2 regions of the Paraburkholderia caballeronis genome follow, and region 1 is predicted to be linked to the other one. Evidence: riboswitches for the same ligand, from Rfam matches in the RefSeq annotation. Region 1 holds a riboswitch; the other holds the start of a gene.
What was found. Region 1 has a riboswitch for glycine ahead of gcvT (glycine cleavage system aminomethyltransferase GcvT). Riboswitches for the same ligand answer to the same signal wherever they lie in the genome.

Region 1 (3,401 bases):
GCGTCGATCAGCGCGGCGCGCGACGCGAAGCCGAGCGCCCCGAGCATCGCCTGCTGGTCGGCCGTATCGGGACCGATGTGGCGGGCGGCGAAGGCGTCGTGCGCTTCGAGCGCGGCGAGCGAAAGAGGGGTGCGGTTCATCAAGTGTTCCGGGTGTTCGGGCTTCATGGAATTTCCTGCCGGCGCGCGCGGGCCTGTCTCGGACGACGGCCGCGCGGCGCGCCTGTGATGGGGATCAGGCGCCGATCGCCTTTTCGTAGCCGGCGGCGTCGAGCAGCTTGTCGAGCGACGCGTCCGCAGCCGGTTTGATCTTGAATAGCCACGACGTGTACGGCGCGCCGTTCACCTGGTCGGGCGTATCGACGAGCGACGCGTTCGATTCGACGATCTCGCCGCTGACCGGCGCGTAGATGTCGGACGCGGCCTTCACCGATTCGATCACCGCGACCGCGTCGCCGGCCGTCACGGTCTTGCCCGCCGCGGGCAGTTCGAGGAAGACGATGTCGCCGAGGGCTTCCTGCGCGTGGTCGGTGATGCCGACGGTCAGCGTGCCGTCGGCTTCGGTGCGGACCCATTCGTGCGATTCGGTGTATTTCAGATCTGCCGGGATGCTCATTGGATGCTCCTGTGCGTGGTTCGGTGTGGCTTCAGGGAAAGGGCGTGCGCGACGCGCGAATCAGGCGGCGAGCACCTTGCCGTTGCGCACGAACGGCAGTTTTACCACGCTTGCGGGAAGGGCCTTGTCACGGATCTGCACCTGCACGACGTCGCCCGGCTGGACGCCCTGCGGCACGCGCGCGAACGCGATCGACTCCTGCATCGTCGGCGAGAACGTGCCGCTCGTGATCTCGCCTTCGCCGTGCGGGGTCAGCACCTTCTGGTGCGCGCGCAGCACGCCGCCCGCCTTGCCGTTTTCCTTCTGCAGGATCAGGCCGACGAACGCGGCGCGGCAGCCGTTCGCTTCCAGCGCGGCGCGGCCGACGAAGTCGCGCGGCTCCTTCAGGTCGACGGTCCATGCGAGGCCGGCGTCGAGCGGCGACACCGTGTCGTCCATGTCCTGGCCGTACAGGTTCATGCCGGCTTCGAGGCGCAGCGTGTCGCGCGCGCCGAGGCCGCACGGCTTCACGCCCTGGCGTTGCAGCGCGTCCCAGAATTCGCCGACCGCGATGGCCGGCAGCACGACTTCGAAGCCGTCCTCGCCGGTGTAGCCGGTGCGCGCGATCATCAATTCGCCGAACGGCGTCGCGTCGATCTTCGCTGCGTTGAACGGCTTCAGCGTTTCGCTCGCGCTGCGAGTGGACGGCGCGACCTGCCACACGCGGTCGCGCGCGTTCGGGCCTTGCACCGCGACGATCGCGAGGTCGCGGCGCGGCGTGATCGCGAGGCCGAAGCCGCCTTCGTCGTTCAGCTTCTGGAACCACGCGATGTCTTTCTCGGCGGTGCCCGCGTTGACGACCGCGCGGAAGCTGTCTTCCGCGAAGTAATAGACGATCAGGTCGTCGATCACGCCGCCTTGCGGGTTCAGCATGCAGCTGTACAGCGCGCGGCCGGGCGTTTGCAGCTTCGCGACGTTGTTCGCGACCACGTGCGAGAAGAACGCGCGCGCGTTCGCGCCGCTGAAGTCGACGACGCACATGTGCGACACGTCGAACATGCCGGCGTCGGTGCGGACCGCGCGGTGCTCGTCGATCTGCGAGCCGTAGTTGACGGGCATGTCCCAGCCGCCGAAATCGACCATGCGCGCGTTGAGCGCCTGGTGAGCGGCGTGGAGCGGGGTTTTCCTGAGTTCGGTCATGGGGCCTCGGCATCTCCGGAACAGGTCCGGCGAAAACAAAAAGGGCCATGCAGGACGCGCCGCAGGCGGGATGCCTGTGGACGCCTCGTGCATGGCCCCTCTGTCCTCGGTACCTGAGAGATTGCGCCGCGGTTCGCTCGAACCGGACGACGCGCGCCCCTTCGGTGGGCAGCCTGCGTGCCGCGTGGTTCGTTTGGACCGCGCCGGGTACGCTACTGCCGCTCTCCAGAGTGCGGACCTTCGCGCGTTTCCGTCCGCATCCTGTGGATGCATGGGCAGATCAGCGGTCCGGCGCGCACGGTCCTTTTGCCTGAGAGTTTGTGGGTTGCCCCTTCGGCGGCGCCGGCGGGATGCGCTGTGCGCATCGGCCGGCGCGCTCTCCCGGCGCGCGTGGCGATTGTGCGCGACGCCCGGGGGCTGTGTCAATGCGAGAAAAAACGGGAGGGGTGGGGTGGGGCTGTTGCAGGGCGTGTGCTGGGGGGTATGAGGTCGGCGTGCAGAAGGACGCGGCGGGCCGTGGGCGATGGCTGGCCACCCGGCCGAATGAAGCGTGTGCTGAATGCGCGAGGCGGGAAAGAGGCCGCTTCGAGTCGTGTGTCGCGTCGGCCGGGCAGCGGAATCGCGACGGAGATGAGGCTGCACCGGAAAACCTGGTGGGTTCGCGTGTTGCTGTACCACCCCGGGGCGGCGTGGAGAATAAGAACGCAGTTCAAAAAGGCTCATCGGAGCGTTGAAGAGTGAGCCAGCAAATCAGGCAACAGGCCAGCTTGAGGAGCCCTTCGTGAATGTCGGCTCGTCGTTGCGGTGTGGCGTTCGACACCGCGCATGAGCACAATGCTGAGGATACGGTCAGCGGCGCACAGATCGTTCCGGGCGAGTGCGCAGGAAGTCGAACAGGGCATGCGATGGAGCCGGAATGGGACGGTTATGGCTTCGATCCCATGCTGCCGCTGGTGTGGCAAACGCGAACCGGTCTGACGCCGACCACAGCGGGCATTCATCTGGAAATCAGGCTCCGGGAGCGATGATGGAATCGATCAATTCCGCTCCCCCCTCGATGTCTTCGTTGCCAACGAAGCGGGATACATCCATGTGACCATCGGCAAACACATCGATCTCAATGCGCTGTCCGACAATGGTGATCAGAACCTGAACCGTTTCGGGGCGATGGCGCGAAAGGGTATAACTGATCTTCGCTTCGTCGAGTCGTGCCAGAAGGTCAAACAGTGGGTGATTCATCACCGAGGCCCCTATTTTTTAAATCGGTTGTCGTTGAGGAGTTTCAACGCTTTCCGAGCGTCTTTCATGCCGCTCTGCGCATCCCCCTGGATTTCATTTAACGTCGAATTCAGATACTGGCTGGGGAACTCACGTAGTACCGAGCCCTTGCATTCCGCCGACAGGATGTCGCAAGCATATATGCCGCCCCGGTCGTTTGCAGCCAGGTCAAACACGCCGCCGCTGATCGGATCCGGATGATACTCAAACGGATGCGCGTCCCCGAAAGACATTGATTCGCCGGGGGTGCTCGCGCCATGCGTCAAGCTATCGGCCATACCCAGTGTCCTGCCGCCGCGTAACGCGCCCATCACCTCTTCGACCGCGTG
Region 2 (3,401 bases), on a different contig from region 1:
GAGCGCCAATTTCACGGAACAAATCGTTTGTTTTTATTCCAATAACTTTTTTTTATCCCGCAGAATCGTGGCCGGGCGCGACGCATGGCACCCGCATTATGGAGCGGATCGGGCAATGAAGTTTCACCAGCTGAAGGCGTTGATCGCGGTGGCCGAGGGCGGCAGCATCCACGAGGCGTCGCGCGACCTGCACGTGACCCAGCCGGCGATCAGCAAGGCGCTCGCGGATCTCGAAGCGGAACTCGGCGCGCCGCTGCTGGTGCGCTCCGCGAAGGGCGCGCAGCTCACGCACTACGGGCAGAGCCTGATTCGCCACGCGCGCGCGATCGACCAGGAACTGCGCCACGCGCACGAGGACATCGCGACGCTGCTGGGGGTCGCGCGCGGCACCGTCAGCGTCGGCGTGACGCCGGTGACGGCGACCGGCCCGTTCGCGGAGGCGCTGCGCCGCTTCATGCTCGCGCATCCGCAGGTCACCGTGAACGTGCGCGAGATGCGGCCCACGCTGATCCACGAAGGGCTGGCGGACGGCACCGTCGATTTCGGCCTCGTGTCGCGGATCGGGCCGCCGGTCGAGCCGCGTTTTCACTGGGAGGAGCTTTACACGGTGCCGACCACGCTCGCGGTGCGCACCGGGCATCCGTTGCGCGGGCCGAAGTCGCTCGCGGTGCTCGCGGAATCCGGCTGGCTGAGCTGGGACGCGCTCGACGACGCGTCCAGCCTCGTCGGCTCGCTGTTCAGCAGCCACGGCGTAGAGCCGCCGAAGAGCGTGCTGCGCTGCACGTCCACCGTGCTGTACGTCGAGATGGCGACGACCACGGACCTCATCAGCCTGTGGTCCGAACTGCCGTTCCACATTCCCGAGTACAACGCGAAGCTGCGCCGCCTCGCGCTCAAGGAGCCGCTGCCGGACATGACGGTCGGGCTCGTGTGCCGCGACCTGAAGCTCGCGACGTCGGTCGCGTCGACGTTCATCGACTTGATCCGCGAATGCAGCGCGAACATCGGCGGACTGTACCGGCGCGCGGGCGCGGTGCCGCGTTTGCGCGGCGCGGGTCCCTCGCGGTGACGACGCCTGACCGTTGCATTCGCGTCGCCGGGGATTGCCAAACGCTTTTTGCGCCGGTATGGTTCGCGGTGTTCCACGAACGCAGCAGGGGAGAGACCGTCGCAACGTGACGGCGCCGACGGAGCAACCGCCCCGGAAACTCTCAGGCAAAAGGACCGTGCTGCCGGAACATCTGGAGAGCGGCGCGCGACGCGCGCCCACCGAAGGGGAGCGGGACGCCGCGCGCGAAACCATGCGCGGCGCGAACGCGAAACTCTCAGGTACATGGACAGATGGGGCATCGGCGCCGGCCGTCACCACGGCGCGGCCGGCGATGCTCAACACCACTGGACCATGTCATGCCACGAATCGCCATTCTCGGCGCCGGGATCACCGGCGTCACCACTGCGTACGCGCTCGTTCAGCGCGGTTATCGCGTCACCGTGTTCGAACGCCACCGTTATGCGGCGATGGAAACGTCGTTTGCGAACGGCGGCCAGCTATCGGCGAGCAACGCCGAAGTGTGGAACAGCCGCGCGACCGTGCTGAAGGGGCTGCGCTGGATGTTCACGCGCGACGCGCCGCTGCTGATGAACCCGCGGCCCGGCTGGCACAAATACTCGTGGATCGGCGAGTTCCTGCGGCAGATTCCGCACTATCGCTCGAACACGATCGAGACGGTGCGGCTCGCCATCGCCGCGCGCGAGCACCTGTTCGGGATTGCCGAGCGCGAGCGGATCGACTTCGACCTGGAGCGGCGCGGCATCCTGCATTTTTATGCGACGCGCGGCGAATTCGAGTCGGCGCTGAAGGTCAACGAACTGCTGCGCGACGGCGGTCTCGACCGAAGTCCGGTCACGCCCGACGAGATCCGCGCGCTGGAGCCCGCGCTGCAAGGCCGGTTTCATGGCGGTTTTTATACGCCGTCCGATTCGACCGGCGACATCCACAAGTTCACGCGCGGCCTCGCGCGCGCGTGTGAAGCGCATGGCGTGACGTTCCGCTACGACACGTCGGTGGAATCGATCGGCGCCGACGCGGACGGCCGGCCGCTGATCGTCGCCCAATGCGGCGGCGAGCGCGATGCGGATGCGTTCGACGGCGTCGTCGTTTGCGCGGGCGTCGGCAGCCGCGCGTTCGCCGCGATGGTCGGCGACCACGTGAACGTCTATCCGGTGAAGGGTTATTCGATCACCGTGTCGCTCGACGACGCGGCGAGCCGCGAGGCCGCGCCATGGGTGAGCCTGCTCGACGACAGCGCGAAGATCGTTACGAGCCGGCTCGGCGCGGACCGCTTCCGCGTGGCCGGCACCGCCGAACTGAACGGCTTCAATCGCGACATCCGCGCGGATCGCGTCGAACCGCTCGTGAACTGGACGCGCCGTCATTTCCCGGGCATGTCGACCGCGCGCGTGGTGCCGTGGGCGGGGTTGCGGCCGATGCTGCCCAGCATGTTGCCGAAGGTCGGACGCGGCAGGCGGCGCGGCGTGTTTTATAACACCGGGCATGGGCATCTCGGGTGGACGTTGTCCGCCGCGACGGCGGAGAGTGTGGCGGAGGTGGTCGCGGGCGCGGGGGTTTAGGGCTTGTTTTGCCGGGCGCGCCGGCTGCCGCTAGCGCGCGGCGGCGACGTGCGGTTCCGTGAAGTCGAACGGCGGCGCGGATGCGACGGCATCCGCAAAGCAGTCGATCAGGTAATCGCACGCGGCGGTGTTCAGCGCGTCGCGCCGCGAAATGATGCCGACCGCGACGCGCGGCAGCGGCTCTCGCACCGGCACCGCGACGACGCGCTCGCGAAACCAGTCGGATTCGAGAAAGCTCTTCGGGCAGCACGACAGCAGATCGCTGCCGTACGACAGCGCGAAGCTCGCGCTGAACGAACTGCATTCGACGACGACGCGCGGCGCGCCGAACCCGCGTTCGAGGAAGTAGTCCTGCAACACGCGCCCGATGCTCTCGGGCGTCGTGTTCAGCATCCAGTCCGCGTCCTGAAGGTCTTCGATGGACTGCGCGTCCGCAAGCGGATGCCCCCTTCTCGCGGACACGATCAGCTCCGCTTCGAGCAGCCGGCGAAACTGGAATTCGCCCGCGACCTTCGTTTCGTCGACGATCGCGATCGCGAAGTCGAGCGTGCCGTCGCGCAGGCCCGCGAGCGCCGAACTGAGGAACCCTTCCTGCACCGCGAGCCGCGTGTTCGCCATCCGCAGCCGGAACGTGTGGATCGCGCGCGCAAGGTACTTCAGCGACACGAGCGGCGTGACCGCGCACGACACCGCGCCGCCGTCGAGGCCGGCCAGCTGGAGCACGTCTTCGCGGGCATGCTGCATTTCCGCGAGAATCAGCTTCGCGCGCG

Region 2: it holds a riboswitch for glycine, as region 1 does, so the genes downstream of both, BLV92_RS19155 (D-amino acid dehydrogenase) here and gcvT (glycine cleavage system aminomethyltransferase GcvT) in region 1, are expected to answer to the same signal.

Annotation. Positions count from the first base shown of each region.
Region 1 covers NZ_FNSR01000001.1:309,174-312,574, forward strand. The annotation lists gene gcvP (aminomethyl-transferring glycine dehydrogenase) at 1-167, opposite strand, end outside; gene gcvH (glycine cleavage system protein GcvH) at 235-615, opposite strand; gene gcvT (glycine cleavage system aminomethyltransferase GcvT) at 676-1,794, opposite strand; glycine riboswitch at 1,885-2,033, opposite strand; glycine riboswitch at 2,093-2,178, opposite strand; gene BLV92_RS31315 (hypothetical protein) at 2,580-2,822, shown strand; gene BLV92_RS01345 (hypothetical protein) at 2,803-3,033, opposite strand; gene BLV92_RS01350 (hypothetical protein) at 3,045-3,401, opposite strand, start outside.
Region 2 covers NZ_FNSR01000002.1:596,743-600,143, reverse strand. The annotation lists gene BLV92_RS19160 (LysR family transcriptional regulator) at 116-1,069, shown strand; glycine riboswitch at 1,147-1,237, shown strand; gene BLV92_RS19155 (D-amino acid dehydrogenase) at 1,408-2,631, shown strand; gene BLV92_RS19150 (LysR substrate-binding domain-containing protein) at 2,662-3,401, opposite strand, start outside.